3 regions of the Cellulosimicrobium sp. JZ28 genome follow, and region 3 is predicted to be linked to each of the others. Evidence: riboswitches for the same ligand, from Rfam matches in the RefSeq annotation. Region 3 holds a riboswitch; each other region holds the start of a gene.
What was found. Region 3 has a riboswitch for thiamine pyrophosphate ahead of thiO (glycine oxidase ThiO). Riboswitches for the same ligand answer to the same signal wherever they lie in the genome.
Positions count from the first base shown of each region.

Region 1: it holds a riboswitch for thiamine pyrophosphate, as region 3 does, so the genes downstream of both, BJP59_RS07590 (ECF transporter S component) here and thiO (glycine oxidase ThiO) in region 3, are expected to answer to the same signal.
Region 2: it holds a riboswitch for thiamine pyrophosphate, as region 3 does, so the genes downstream of both, BJP59_RS15160 (thiamine ABC transporter substrate-binding protein) here and thiO (glycine oxidase ThiO) in region 3, are expected to answer to the same signal.

Region 1 is NZ_CP017660.1:1,651,653-1,656,728, reverse strand. Features, by position in the region: gene BJP59_RS07605 (PPOX class F420-dependent oxidoreductase) at 1-367, shown strand, start outside; gene BJP59_RS07600 (Rv2578c family radical SAM protein) at 374-2,029, opposite strand; gene BJP59_RS07595 (hypothetical protein) at 2,073-2,510, opposite strand; TPP riboswitch at 2,656-2,775, shown strand; gene BJP59_RS07590 (ECF transporter S component) at 2,881-3,585, shown strand; gene BJP59_RS07585 (ABC transporter ATP-binding protein) at 3,578-5,076, shown strand, end outside.
Region 2 is NZ_CP017660.1:3,382,576-3,387,651, reverse strand. Features, by position in the region: gene BJP59_RS15170 (ABC transporter permease) at 1-1,009, opposite strand, end outside; gene BJP59_RS15165 (ABC transporter ATP-binding protein) at 1,006-1,776, opposite strand; TPP riboswitch at 2,086-2,190, shown strand; gene BJP59_RS15160 (thiamine ABC transporter substrate-binding protein) at 2,273-3,364, shown strand; gene BJP59_RS15155 (ABC transporter permease) at 3,453-5,076, shown strand, end outside.
Region 3 is NZ_CP017660.1:775,211-780,286, forward strand. Features, by position in the region: gene thiS (sulfur carrier protein ThiS) at 1-61, opposite strand, end outside; gene thiO (glycine oxidase ThiO) at 67-1,341, opposite strand; TPP riboswitch at 1,331-1,433, opposite strand; gene thiE (thiamine phosphate synthase) at 1,478-2,203, shown strand; gene guaA (glutamine-hydrolyzing GMP synthase) at 2,246-3,859, shown strand; gene BJP59_RS03510 (glycosyltransferase family 4 protein) at 3,864-5,024, opposite strand.

The DNA.
Region 1 (5,076 bases), 880 kb from region 3:
CGGCCGTCCCCAGCTCAGCCCGGTCACGTACGGGGTCGACGACGCAGGTCGGGTCGTCGTGTCGACGTACCCGGAGCGCGCCAAGGCGGTCAACGTGCGCCGCGACCCGCGCGCGTCGCTGCTGTCCCTGGGCGAGCGGTTCTCCGACCCGTGGGTGCAGGTCGATGGCGAGGCGGAGGTGATCGACCTGCCCGAGTCGGTCGAGCCGCTCGTCGACTACTACCGCGCCGTCGGCGGCGAGCACCCGGACTGGGACGAGTACCGCGCGGCGATGGTCACCCAGGGCAAGTCGCTCGTGCGGCTGACGATCACGCGCTGGGGACCGGTGGCGACGGGCGGCTTCCCGGCGCGCCTCGCCGACGCCTGAGACAGGTCAGAACAGGACCTGCTCCACTCCCCCGCCGACGACGTCGAGCCCGCCGCCGTCCACCGGCATGCCCGCGAGCGCCCCGCCGTGGATGTCGCGCGCGTCCTGCGGCGTCGGGTCGACGGCGAGGCTGCCGGCCGGGTAGGCGCCGTCCGTCGGCGGCCCTGGCCGGCGGTGCCGGTCGCCGGGCTCGCCGCGGCGGAACCGGCCCTCGACGCCCGCGGGGCCGCGGTGGCCCGCGACCCCGAACCCGCGTGCCTCGAGCATCGGCCGCACCCGGTCCCACAGCCAGGACCGGTACGCCGTCGAGGCGTACGTGCCGCGGGCGTACACGCGCTCGTACCCGGGGACGAGGCGCGGGTGCTCGCGCGCGAGCCAGCCCATGTACCACTCGCGAGTGCCGGGCTTGAGGTGCAGCGGCAGCACCGTGACGCCCGTCGCGCCCGCGTCCTTGACGGCGTCGAGCAGCTCGGTGAGCGCGCGGGTCGAGTCGGTGAGCCACGGCAGCACGGGGGCGACCATGACGCCGCACGGTAGACCGGCCTCCCGGACCGTGCGGACGAGGTCGAGCCGCGCGCGCGGCGAGGGTGTACCCGGCTCGACGCTCGCCTGGAGCTCGGGGTCCAGAAGCGCGAGGGACACGCCGATCCCGACCTCGACGCGCGAGGCCGCGTCGACGAGCAGGGGCAGGTCGCGGCGCAGGAGCGTGCCCTTGGTCAGCACGGACAGCGGCGTGCCCGACCCTGCGAGCGCGTCGATGATGCCGGGCATGAGGCGGTAGCGCCCCTCGGCGCGCTGGTACGGGTCGGTGTTGGTGCCGAGCGCGACGGCCTCGCGCGCCCAGGACGGGCGGGCGAGCTCGGCCCGCAGCACGTCGTCGACGTTGACCTTGACCACGACCTCCCGGTCGAAGTCCTCGCCCGCGTCGAGGTCGAGGTACTGGTGCGTGGGGCGGGCGAAGCAGTTGTGGCTCACGACCCCCGCGGCGACGAAGTCGCGCGTGCCGGTCGTGATGTCGACCAGCTCCGTCGTCTCCCCCGGCCCGTCGAGTGCTTCCAGCGAGTCGACGCGCAGCGCCTCGCCGCCGGTGACGTCCTGGCCGTCGAGGACGGGCCGCCCGTCCGCGAGCGCCGCGGCGCCCGGCCCGACGAGCACGTCGCCGAGCGCCAGGCGGGCACGGTGCCCGGCACCGCCGACGACGTGCCGCCACCCGCGCTCGGTGAGGAACCGGTGGTCGCCGCTCGCCACGAGGCGCGTGCCGTCGGCGAGGGTCACGCGGTAGGCGCGCTTGCGGGTGGTCCAGCGGTCGAGCACCCGGGTGCGCACGTAGCGCCGGTACGCGCCGTGCGGGGCGGTGCCGACGATCTCGTCGCCGACACGCAGCTCGCCGATCGGCCGTTGCGTGCCGTCGGCCAGCAGCACCGGGGTGGCGGGCGCGAGGCAGTAGGAGCACGCGTGGCTGCACCCGCGGTAGGGGTTGACGGTCCACCGGAACGGCATGCGCGACATCGCCGGCACCTTGGACAGCGCGCTCTTGGCGGTGACCTCGTGGAACGTGATGCCCGCGAACTCGGGCGTGCGCACGCTGCGGACGAGGCCGACCCGCTCCAGCCCGGGGAGCGCGCCGTCGTCCGCGCCGAGCGCCTGTCCGTCCCACCGCATCGCGCTATTCGAACAAACGTTCGAACGAGCTGTCAAGGGCGGGTCATTCGTCGGCGGACCACGCCTTGAGCAGCGCCAGGTTCCCGAGGGGGATGTGGTGGCCGATGCGCGGATGGTCCAGCGCGACACCGACGACCCCGGCCGCGCCGAAGGACGCGACGTAGTCGATCGCCGCCGGCACGGGTACCCCGAGCAACGGCACGGCGCCTGTCTCGTCGTCCGCCAGACCGAGCGCCCGGGCCGCCTCGTCCGCGCGCGCGGCGCTGCTGTAGAGGCAGATCATGGGCCCCTGGTCCGCAGCGACGGCGTACGGACGCGGCTGGTCCTCGGACCCCCGCGCGATGAAGAACCACGTGCCGAGGTGCACCGTCTGCCGCCACAGCGCGATCTGGGCCGACGTGTCGCCCGCGGGCGCGCTCCGCACGGCCTCGTCGAGGCGGTCCAGCTCGGCGACCGCGGCGGGGTCGTTGTCTCGGGTCATGCGCACTGCCTCGTTCCTCGTAGTCGGAGCCCGTACCCGGGTCCGCGCGGGCGCCTCGTCGCCGTCACCTTCTCACGGCGGCCGGGCGTCCCGGTGGGTGAGACGCCGGGATTGTCCGGCGGGCGTCCAGGCCCTAGGGTCGGGCCGAACGCCCCCGGGGAGCGCACGAGCGCTGAGAGTGCAGGCCGGACACCCGTCCCTCCTGCAGACCCGTGGAACCTGATCTGGTTCGTACCAGCGAAGGGAGCAGGGCGGACGTCACCGTCCCCTGCGCGCTCGTGCCCGTGCCCCGCGCGTGCCGTCCGCGCGGGGGCGGCGGTGGCGCGCCGTCGTGCACCCCTCGCCCCGGGGGCCCGACGGAGGGAAGCGCATGACCGAGCCCCGCACCACGCCGCCCCGGGCGACCCCGCCCACCGCCACGCCCGACGACCGACCCGACGGCGTGGGTCCCACGCCCGCCCCTCGGGACCGCGCCGTCGCCACTCCCCCGAGCCGTGCCCGACGCCGCGGCCTCACCCTCCACGAGACCGTCCTCGTCGCCGTGCTGGGGGTCGTGTTCGGGTTCGTCTACTGGGCGTTCGTGCAGCTCTGGGCCCCGCTCCAGCTCGCCATGGGACCGCTCGCGGACCTCGCCGCCAACGTGCTCGCGGGCGCGTGGATCGTCGTCGGCCCGCTCGCGACGTACATCGTGCGCAAGCCGGGCGTCGGCGTCCTCACCGAGACGCTCGCGGCGCTCGTCGAGGTGGTCTTCCTCGCGTCGCCCGCCGGCCCGCTGCTCGTCCTCGTGGGGCTCGTCCAGGGCGTGGGCGCCGAGATCCCCTTCGCCCTCACCCGATACCGCCGCTACGGCTGGTGGGTCTTCGTCGCGTCGGGCGTGAGCGCGGCGCTCTTCACGTACGCGTTCAACGCGGTCCGCTTCGGCTGGATCGGGCAGGACTACGCGATGCTCCGGCTCGGCGTGCAGGTCGTCTCGTGCGTCGTGCTGTGCGGGATCGCGGCGCGCCTCCTCGGCGACGCGCTCGCCCGCACCGGCGCGCTCGACGCCTTCGCGATCGGGGCCGACCGCCGTGGCTGAGGCACCGACCGCAGCACCGGAGGTCACGCCGGACGCCGTGCCCGGCGACGTGCCCGACGCCGTCGCCGCCGCCGGCCTGACCGTCACCGTGGGCCACGACGGCACGCGCGTGCTCGACGACCTCACCCTCACCGTCCCCGCGAGCACCGGGCTGCTCGTGCTGGGCCCCTCGGGCTGCGGGAAGTCCACGCTGCTGCGCGCGCTCGTCGGCGTCGTGCCCCACACGCTGCCGGGCTCCGTCGCGGGGGACCTGCGCGTGACGGGCGTCGACCCGCGCGACACGACCCCGGCGGCGCTCGCCGCGCGCGTCGGCCTCGTCCAGCAGCGGCCGGGCGACCAGCTCTGTCTCGCCCGCGTCGACGACGAGTTGCGGTTCGCGCTCGAGAACCGGGCGGCGGACCCGCGCACGATGGACGCCCGCGCGACCGCCGCGCTCGCCGCCGTCGGCGCGGACCACCTGCACGACCGGCCGACCCACGCGCTGTCGGGGGGCGAGGCGCAGCGCGTCGCCCTCGCGGCGGCGCTCGTCGCCGACCCCGAGCTCGTGGTCCTCGACGAGCCGACGGCGTTCCTCGACCCGGCCGCGGCGCACGAGGTCGGGACGCTCGTGGGCAGGCTCGTCCGGGCGCCCGGACAGGACACGCCCGACACCCCCGGCCGGTCGGTCGTGCTCGTCGAGCACCGCCTCGACAACGTCGGGACCCTCCCGACCGCGACGCTCGTGCTCGACGACACCGGTCGCGTCGTCGCGCACGGCCCCACGACCGCCGTCCTGCGCGCGCACGCCGCCACGCTCGCCGCGCTCGGGTGCTGGCTGCCGCTCGACATCCGGCTGGAGCGTGCCGGAGCCCCGGGCCCGCTCGGCGCGCCCGCGACCGACGCCTGGCTCGTCGACCTCGCGCGCGCCGACCCCCGCGCCGCGGACCCCCGTGACGCAGACACCGGCCCGGCGGCGCTCGCCCCTGACCGCCCGGTCGTCCTCCGCGCCCGTCGCCTCGCGGTGCATCGCGCCGCGGCAGGCCGCCGGCGGCGCGGGCGGGACGAGACGCCGGTGGTGCGCGACGTCGACCTCGACGTGCGCGCGGGCGAGGTGCTCGCGGTGGTGGGGCCGAACGGCGGCGGCAAGTCGACCCTCCTGCGCGGGCTGGCGGGACTCGAACGGACCACGGGCGAGGTCACGACGGCGCCCGGCGCGCCCGTCGCGATGGTGTTCCAGGACCCGGAGCACCAGCTCCTCGCGCGCACGGTCCGCGACGAGATCGCCTGGTCGGCCCGGCTCGCGCGGCTCGACGACGTCGACGGACGCGTCGCGCGCACCCTCGACGCGTTCGCCCTCACGCACCTCGCCGACGCGAACCCGTACCGGCTCTCCGGCGGCGAGCAGCGGCGACTGTCCCTCGCGACGGCGACGGTGCTCGACCCGCCCGTCCTCCTCGCCGACGAGCCCACGTCGGGGCTCGACCGCGCCCAGGCGGACGCCGTCGCCCACGC
Region 2 (5,076 bases), 1.8 Mb from region 3:
ACCCGGCCCCGACGCCGAGCAGCGCGCCCACGGCCCCGACGACCGCCGCCTGCCCCACCACGGAGCCGAACACCTGCCCGGGCGACGCGCCCACCGCGCGCAGGAGCGCGAGCTCGCGCGTGCGGCGTCGGACGTGCATCGAGAACGTGGTGGTGATGATGAACGTGCCGACGAACAGCGCGAGGGCGGCGAACACCAGGAGGAACGTCGAGACGAACCCGAGCTGGTCGGTGATCGCCTCGCTCGTCTCGGCACGCAGCTCCGCCCCCGTCAGCGCCTCGGCGCCCGCCGGGAGCGCGGTCGCGACGGCGTCGCGCAGCGCCTCCGGGGAGACGTCGTCGGCCGCGTACAGAGCGACCGACGGGACGAGGTCGTCGGGCGCGTACGTCCCGGCGGCGGTCCCGGCGTCGAGCAGGACGATCGTCGCGCCCGCCATCGGTGCGGACAGCGAGACCTCGCCGACCACGCGCACGGGCCGCACGGCGTCGCCCAGCACGACGTCGGTCGTGTCGCCCACCGCGAGGCCCGACGCCGCGAGCGTCGCCGACTCGAGCGCGACCTCGCCACCGTCGCGGGGTGCGCGGCCGTCGACCACCTGCGGGCCGGGGTCGCGGGGGTCGTAGGCGACGCCGATGCTCGGCGCCTGGCTGCCGAGGACCGCGGTCCCGTCCGCGCCCACGAGCACGGCGGGACCGCTCACCTCCGGGAGCGCGAGCGCGACGTCGTCGCGCGCGCCGAGGTCGCGCGCCAGGTCCGCCGGGACGAGGCTGCGCGCACCGCCCACCTGGGCCGACGTCGACATCAGCGCGTCCCCGGCCGACGACGCGCCGCGCACGTACGCGTCCGCCTGGACCGACGAGGCGACGATGCCGTCGAACGTGGTCGCGAGCATCGCGCGCAGCGCGAACGTGCCGGTCACGAACGCGACGCCGATCGTCACGGCGAGGACCGAGAGGACGAGCTGCGCGCCGTGCGCGCGCACGCCGCGCAGCGCGATCCGGCCCATCATCGGGCGGCCGCCGTCGTCGCTGCCGGGGCGGCGTGCGCCGGGGCCGGCGCGGCGGGCGTGAGGGAGCCCAGCGTGTCGAGGACCGCCTGGGGCGTGGGGTCGTGGAGCTCGGTCACGAGGCGGCCGTCCGCGAGGAAGAGCACCCGGTGGGCGTACGACGCCGCGGTCGGGTCGTGCGTGACCATCGCGACGGACTGGCCGAGGTCGTCCACGGACGCGCGCAGGAAGCCCAGGACCTCCGCGGCGGCGCGCGAGTCGAGGTTCCCCGTCGGCTCGTCCGCGAGCACGATCGCGGGCCGCGACACCAGCGCCCGCGCGCACGCGACCCGCTGCTGCTGCCCGCCCGACAGCTCGGCGGGCCGGTGCCCCAGCCGGGGGCGCAGGCCCACGGCGTCGACCACGCGGTCGAACCACTCCCGGTCTACGGGGCGCCGGGCGATCGCGAGCGGCAGCACGATGTTCTCCTCCGCCGTGAGCGTCGGCACGAGGTTGAACGACTGGAAGACGAACCCCAGGCGCGTGCGCCGCAGGCGCGTCAGCCGGCGCTCGCTCATCGCGGAGACGGTCTCGCCGTCGACGACGACGGTCCCAGCCGTGGGGGAGTCGAGCCCCGCGAGGCAGTGCAGGAGCGTGGACTTCCCGGACCCGGACGGGCCCATGATCGCCGTCAGCCGACCCTTCTCGACGTCCACGTCCACGCCGTCGAGCGCACGCACCGCGGCCTCGCCGCGCCCGTACGTCTTCACCAGCCCGCGCGCGGTGGCAATCGCGGGTCGTGCACCGCCCTCGGCGCCCTCAGCGGGCGCGCCCTCGCGCGGGGTGCTCCGCCGTGCCGCACCTGTCGTCGTCACGTCCTCGTCCGTCCTCTCGTCGTGCCGCTGCGCGGGAGCGTCGTGGCTCGCCGGGCGGCGTCGTCCTGTGGTGGCCGCCGGGGCTCCCGGCGGCCGTACCGAACCTCCCGCGGCGCGCGTGCCCGCGGCATCGGGGACAGGCCCCGAACCGTCCCTGGTCCGCGGTCTCCGGTGCTCAGGGTTCTCTCAGGGGACTCTCCGGGTGAGGGGCCGGTGTAGGCTCGCGGTGAACGACAGGGGAGCTCCTGGAGGAGCTGAGAGTGCGGACCACCGCAGACCCTCGAACCTGATCCGGTTAGCACCGGTGGAGGAAGTCGGGATTCTCGATCACCTGCTCGCGCGGTCCGTCGCGCCCACCCGGCGCGCGGCTCGTCGGGCCGGTGGACCCCTCCTGAACGTCCAGGGAGGACACATGCAGCACACGACCACCGTCGCCCGCCGCGGCCGGGCCCTCGCGACCGGCGTGGGCGCGACGCTCGCGCTCCTCGCCCTCGCGGCCTGCTCGGGTGGTGACGGCGCCGGGGGCGACGACGCGTCGTCGGGCAGCGGGGGCACGGTCACCCTGGTGACCCACGACTCCTTCGCGGTGAGCGACGACGTGCTCGCCGCGTTCGAGGAGGAGAGCGGGCTCACCGTCGAGCAGGTCGCGCCCGGCGACGGCGGCGCGCTGGTCAACCAGCTGATCCTCACGAAGGACTCGCCGCTCGGCGACGTCGTGTTCGGGATCGACAACACCTTCGCGTCGCGCGCGATCGACGAGGGCGTCCTCGAGCCGTACACGCCCGCGGACGTCTCGGAGTCCGCCGCGTCGTACGCGGTCGGCGACCGCGGTGAGCTCACCGCCGTCGACCTCGGGGACGTGTGCGTCAACGTGGACCACGCGTGGTTCGCGGACGCGGGGATCCCCGAGCCCGTGACGCTCGAGGACCTGGCGAAGCCGGAGTACCGGGACCTCCTCGTCGTGACCAACCCCGCGACGTCGTCGCCGGGCCTCGCGTTCCTCCTCGCGACCGTCGGGGCGTTCGGCGAGGACGGCTGGGAGGACTACTGGGCGGACCTGCGCGCCAACGGCGTGAAGGTCGTCGACGGCTGGTCCGACGCGTACTACGTCGACTTCTCCGGCTCGGAGGGCGCGGGGCCGCGCCCGCTCGTGCTGTCGTACTCGACGTCGCCCGCGTTCACGCTCACCGAGGACGGCTCCGCGTCGACCACGGGCGCGCTGCTCGACACGTGCTTCCGCCAGGTCGAGTACGCGGGCGTGCTCGCGAACGCGAAGAACCCCGAGGGCGCGCAGCAGCTCCTCGACTTCCTCGTGAGCGAGACGTTCCAGGCCGACGTCGCCGACCAGATGTACATGTACCCCGCCGACGACTCCGTCACGCTGCCCGACGGCTGGGCCGAGTTCGCGCCGCTCGCCGACGAACCCTTCGAGGTCGCGCCCGCCGACGTCTCGGCGCACCGCGACGAGTGGATCAAGGCATGGACGGCGACGGTCGTCGACTGACCCCCGGTCCCCGAGCGACCACGGCTCTCCCTCGCGGGGTAGAGCCGTGGTCGCTCGGGGTAGAGCCGTGGTCGCGCGGGGGAGAGCCGTGGTGAGGGGTCGGGAGGTCCGGCGGGGCGGCGTCGGGCGCGGGGTGCTGTGGGGTCTGGCGGCGGCGGTGCCGCTCGCGTTCCTCGGGGTGTTCTTCGCGTGGCCGGTCGTCACGCTCGTGGCGCGCGGGTTCGTCGGGGACGACGGCGGCCTCGACCTCTCGGGGTTCGCGGAGGTCTTCTCGGAGCCCCGCACGTGGCGGATCGTCGGCCTCACGCTCTGGCAGGCCGTGCTCGGCACGGCGCTGTCGCTGCTGCTCGGCGTGCCCGGCGCGTACGTGCTGTACCGGTGCCGGTTCCCCGGGCGCCGGGTCGTGCGCGCGCTCGTCACGGTGCCGTTCGTGCTCCCGACCGTCGTCGTCGGCGTCGCGTTCCGGTCGTTGCTCGTGCAGGGCGGCCCGCTCGGGTTCCTGCGGCTCGACGAGACGTTCGCCGCGATCGTCGTCGCGCTCGTGTTCTTCAACTACTCCGTCGTGGTGCGCACGGTCGGCGGCCTCTGGGAGCACCTCGACCCGCGCGCCGAGCAGGCGGCGCGCGCCCTCGGCGCGACGCCGTGGCGCGCGTTCCGCACCGTGACGCTCCCGGCGCTCACGCCCGCGATCGCGAGCGCCGCGTCGATCGTCTTCCTCTTCTGCGCGACGGCGTTCGGCGTCGTGCTCGTGCTCGGCGGCATCCGCTACGGGACGATCGAGACGGAGATCTGGATCCAGACCACGCAGTTCCTCGACCTGCGCACCGCGGCGGTGCTGTCGGTCGTGCAGCTCGTGGTCGTCGCGGCGGCGCTCACGGTCGCGAATCGCACGCGGGCCCGGCGCGAGCGCGCCCTCAACCTGTCGTCGTCGGCGTCGTCCGCCCACCCGCTGCGCCTGTGGCGCGACGGCCGCCCGACGGGCGACCTCGCGCCCGCGGCGCTCACCGCGGCCGTGGTGGTCGTGCTCGTCGGGCTGCCGCTCGGCACGCTCGTCGTGCGCTCGTTCCGCGTCCCGGGCGGCGGCTGGGGCCTCGACAACTACGCGAACCTCGGCACCACGGGCGGGCGCAACGCGCTGTCCGTCACCGTGTGGGAGGCGGCGGGCAACTCGCTGCGCACCGCCGCGCTCGCGACCGTGCTCGCCGTCGTGATCGGGGGCCTCGTGGCGCTCGTCGTGTCCCGGCGCCCGCGCTCGCGCGGCGGGCGGCGCGCGATCTCGGTGCTCGACTCGGTGTTCATGCTCCCGCTCGGGGTCTCCGCGGTGACCGTCGGCTTCGGCTTCCTCGTCACGCTCGACCGGCCGCTCGGCCTCGACGTCGACCTGCGCACGTCGGGGCTGCTGGTGCCGATCGCGCAGGCGGTCGTCGCGACGCCGCTCGTCGTGCGCACGGTCCTGCCGACGCTGCGCGCCATCGACCCGCGCCTGCGCGAGGCCGCCGCGACCCTCGGCGCCGCGCCCGGGCGCGTGTTCCGCACGGTCGACGGCCCGATCGCCGCGCGCTCGCTCGGCCTCGCCGTCGGGTTCGCGTTCGCCGTCTCGCTCGGGGAGTTCGGCGCGACGTCGTTCCTCGCCCGCCCGGACAGCGCGACCCTGCCGGTCGTGATCTTCCGGCTCATCGGGCGCCCGGGCGCCGAGAACTACGGCATGGCGC
Region 3 (5,076 bases):
CGTCGCCGTCGAGCGGGTACGGCTCGCCGTTGACGAGCGCGGTGGGTGCGGGTGCGGTCACGGGTCTCACCTCGGTGTCGTGGCGGTGCGGGCGAAGCGGTCGGTCCGGGCGGTGGCGAGGGCGGTCGCGACGTCGTCGCCGTGCTCGCTCCCGCCGAGCGCGAGGAGCCTGCCGAGCCCGGCGACGACGGCGTCGGCCGTGAGCGGGGCGAGCAGGATGCCGTTGCGGCCGTGGCCCGTCGCGAGGTGCAGCCCCGGGACGTCCGTCGGCCCGACGAGCGGGAGGTTGTCCGGGGTCGCGGGGCGGCCCCGCGGCGTCACCTCGACCAGCGCGGCCTCGTCGATCCCCGGCAGGAGGGCGCGGGCGTCCCGCAGGAGCGCGAAGACGCCGCCGGCGGTGGCGCGGCGGTCGTCCGGGTTCTCCTCGGTGGTGGCCCCGACGACGACCTCCCGGTGCCCGGCGCGCGGGCCGGCAGGCTCGGGGTCGCGCGGCACGACGTACACCGGCCGACCCTGCACGAGCCCGCGCACGACGTGCTCGAGCGCGAGGTCCGGGCCGGCGTCGAGCCGCAGCGTCTGACCCTTCACCGGGCGCGTGGGCACGACGACGCCCGGCACGTCCGCGAGGAGGGCGCCCGACTGCCAGCCCGCCGCGACGACGACCGCACCCGCGCGGTGGAGCCGGCCGGCGTCGTCGTGCACGCCGACCACGCGCCCGGCATCGAGCGCGAGCCGGGTCGCGGACGCGCGGACGACGCGCGCCCCGGTGGCCGAGCCCGCACCCGCGGCGTCGCGCCCGCCGACCGCCGAGAGCAGCGCGGCGTGCGTCGCGCGCGGGTCGACCGCGTGGTCCGCGGGGGCCCACGCCGCCCCGGCGACGCGCGGGCCCAGGTACGGCTCGCGGCGGCGCGCGTCGGCGACGGTGAGCTCGTGCGACGCGAGACCGTGCGCGGCGTGCAGCGCGAGGACGCGGCGGAGCAGCGCGAGGTCGTCCGCGTCGTAGGCGAGGGTGAGCGTCCCGGCGATCCGCAGCCCGACGTCCGCCCCCGTCGCCGCGCGCAGGTCCGCGGCGAACGCCGGCCACGCCGCGGCGGCCGCGAGGTGGAGCCGCAGGGCGGCCTCCTCCCCGAAGTCGGCCTCGGTCACCGGCGCGAGCATCCCCGCGGCGGCATGCGTCGCGCCCGCGCCCGGCGCCGGGTCGAGCACCGTGACGGTCAGGCCCGCGCGCGCCGCGCGCCACGCGACGGCGAGACCCACGATCCCGCCCCCCACGACGACGACGTCACGCGCGCCGTCGGGCACGACGGAGCCACCCGCGGACGGGTGGACGGACAGGCTCATGTGCGCTCCCTTCGCTGGCATGACCCAGATCAGGTTCGACGGTCGGCGGCGACGCCCTCTCAGCCCCGTGCGGGGCTCCCGTGCTGTCGGCCACAGTACCTCCTGCCGTGGGCCCGCCGAGGCTAGGCTCCCGCGGGTGAGCTCCGAGACCTCCACCACCCCGGCCACTCCCGCCCCGTCGGCAGGGGACGCCGCACGCGCCCGGCTCGCCGACGCGCGGCTCTACCTCTGCACGGACGCGCGCGAGGAGCGCGGCGACCTCGAGGACTTCCTGCGGGCGGCGCTCGCGGGCGGGGTGGACGTCGTGCAGCTCCGCGACAAGACGCTCGACGTCGCGCGCGAGCTCGAGCTCCAGGAGCTCGTCGCGCGCGTCGCGACGGAGCACGGCGCGCTGTGGGCCGTGAACGACCGGGCGGACGTGGCGTCGGTCACGGGCGCGCCGGTCGTGCACATGGGCCAGGGCGACCTGCCGGTCCTGGCCGTGCGGGCGCTGCTCGGCGCGGGGCCCGTGCTCGGCCGGTCCACGCACTCGGCCGCGCAGGCGGCCGCGGCAGAGGCCGACCCGGCGGTGGACTACTTCTGCGTGGGCCCGCTGTGGGCGACCCCGACGAAGCCGGGGCGGGCCGCCGTCGGCCTGGACCTGCTGCGCGACGTCGCGGCGACCCGGCCCGCGACGCCCTGGTTCGCGATCGGCGGGATCGACGCGGACCGGCTCGACGCCGTCCTCGACGCGGGCGCGACCCGGATCGTGGTGGTGCGCGCGATCACGGCGGCGAGCGACCCGGAAGCGGCGGCCCGCGCCCTGCGCGAGCGCGTCGCGGCGCGCGTCGCGGCGCGCGCCGAGGCGCGCACCGACGCCTGAGACGCGGGACGAGCCCCGCCGCACGGCGACTATCCTGGACGGGTGACGTCACCCGCCACCGCTCCCGACACCCCCACCACCGCCGAGGTGGCCTCGACCCCGCGGCCCGTGCTCGTCGTCGACTTCGGCGCCCAGTACGCGCAGCTCATCGCGCGCCGCGTGCGCGAGGCCAAGGTCTACTCCGAGATCGTGCCGCACACCTTCACGGTCGAGCAGATGCTCGCCAAGGACCCGGCCGCGATCATCCTCTCGGGCGGCCCCTCGTCCGTGTACGCGACGGGTGCCCCGTTCGTCGACCCGGCGCTGTTCGAGGCCGGCGTGCCCGTCATGGGCATCTGCTACGGCTTCCAGGCCATGGCGAAGGCGCTCGGCGGCGAGGTCGCCCAGACGGGTCTGCGCGAGTACGGCGGCACCGAGGTCGAGGTGTGCGCCGCGGGCGTGCTGCTCGACGGCACGCCGCAGAACCAGACCACGTGGATGAGCCACGGCGACGCCGTGCACCGCGCGCCCGAGGGCTTCGAGGTCCTCGCGACGTCGTCGGGCTCGCCGGTCGCCGCGTTCGAGGACCGCGAGCGTCGCCTCTACGGCGTGCAGTGGCACCCGGAGGTCAAGCACTCCGCCCACGGCCAGACGGTGCTGGAGCACTTCCTGTACGACGGCGCGGGCCTCGCCCCGGACTGGACGCCCGGCAACGTCATCGCGGACCAGGTCGCGGCGATCCGCGCCCAGGTCGGCGACGCGCGCGTCATCTGCGCCCTCTCGGGCGGCGTGGACTCCGCCGTCGCCGCGACGCTCGTGCAGCGCGCGGTGGGCGACCAGCTCACGTGCGTGCACGTCGACCACGGGCTGATGCGCGCGGGCGAGGTCGAGCAGATCGAGCGCGACTTCGTCGCGGCGACGGGCGTCAACCTCGTGATCCGCGACGAGAAGGAGCGGTTCCTCACCGCGCTCGCCGGGCACAGCGACCCGGAGACCAAGCGCAAGATCATCGGCCGCGAGTTCATCCGCGTGTTCGAGGACGCGGCGCGCCAGATCGTCGAGGACGCGGGCGAGCACGGCGCCGAGGTGAAGTTCCTCGTGCAGGGCACGCTCTACCCGGACGTCGTCGAGTCCGGTGGCGGCGAGGGCGCGGCGAACATCAAGAGCCACCACAACGTCGGCGGCCTGCCCGACGACCTGCAGTTCTCGCTCGTCGAGCCGCTGCGCACCCTGTTCAAGGACGAGGTCCGCGCGGTTGGCCGCGAGCTCGGCGTGCCCGAGGAGATCGTCGCGCGCCAGCCGTTCCCCGGCCCCGGGCTCGGCATCCGCATCGTCGGCGAGGTCACGGCGGACCGCCTCGAGACGCTGCGCGCCGCCGACGCGATCGCGCGCGAGGAGCTCACGAAGGCCGGCCTCGACCAGGAGATCTGGCAGTGCCCGGTCGTGCTGCTCGCCGACGTCCGCTCGGTCGGCGTCCAGGGCGACGGCCGCACCTACGGCCACCCGATCGTGCTGCGCCCCGTCTCGTCCGAGGACGCGATGACGGCCGACTGGACGCGCCTGCCCTACGACGTGCTGTCCGTCATCTCGACGCGCATCACCAACGAGGTCTCCGAGGTCAACCGCGTCGTGCTCGACGTGACGAGCAAGCCCCCGGGCACCATCGAGTGGGAGTGACCCCCTAGCGGGACGGGCGGGCCCGACGATCCACGGCGATCGTCGCGGCCCGTTCGTATGCCCGCTCCACGTCGGCGAGCACGCGCGGCCAGCCCGCCGACGACGGCACGTCCCGGTTGTGGGCGACGATCCGGTCGAGCAGGCCGTCCTCGGTCGCGAGGCGCACGAGCGCGTCGGCGAGGCCGGCGTCGTCGTCCGCCACGAGCGCGTCGACGCCGTCGATGAGGCGCTCCGCGACGCCCGACTGCGAGCGCGTGAGCACCGCCAGCCCGGCGGCCTGGCCCTCGAGCGCGGCGATGCCGAACGCCTCCTCGACGGCGGGCGCGGCGAACACGTCGGCGCGCGCGTAGAGCCGCTGGAGGCCCGTCGCGTCGAGGCGGCCGGGGAGCGACACGACCGACCCCAGCCCGTGCTCGGTGACGAAGCGCCGCGCGTCGGCCAGCTCGGGGCCGTCCCCGGCGAGCGTCACGTGCAGCGCCCCCTCGGGGAGGCGCGCGACGGCGTCGCGCACGACCTCGAGGAACGGCAGCACGCGCTTGCGGGGCGCGAACCGCGTCGCGGCCACGACGTGGACGGCCGAGCCCTCCATGCGGTCGGCGCGCTCGGTGCGCGGGACGCGCCACGCGTCGAGGTCGAGGCCGTTGTGCAGCACCACGACCTCACCGTGGTCGCCGACGATGCGGCGCAGGGGAGCGGCGGTCAGCTCGCTCACGGCCGACCACAGCACGGGCCAGCGGGACCAGCGGACCACGCGGTCGAGCCCGGCGAACGCGCGCTCCGCGCCGCCCCAGACGCTGTGCACGGTGAGCACCGCGGGCAGCCCCGCGCGCACGACCGTCCGCAGCGACGCCTGGGTGGAGGGCGTCAGCACGCCCATGTGCAGGTGCACGACGTCGGGCCGGTCGGCGCGCAGGACCTGCGCCACGTGGTGCGGCGCGCGCGGGTGCACGGGGTAGCCGCCCGGGACGCGCGCGGCGAGCCGGTGCACCGTGACGTCACCGTCCCGCTCGGTCGACACGCCGTGCGCGCCGGGGCGCGCGGGCGTCGTGCAGACGACCGCGACGTCGTGACCGGCGGCCGCCTGCTGCTGCGCGAGCCGCGCGACCTGGGTCTCGATGCCGCCGAGCAGCGGCAGGTAGCAGTCGGTCAGGTGGGTGATGCGCACGGACCGCATCCTCCCATCCCGGCCCCGGCGGACCGCGCGGTCGCCGCCGCGC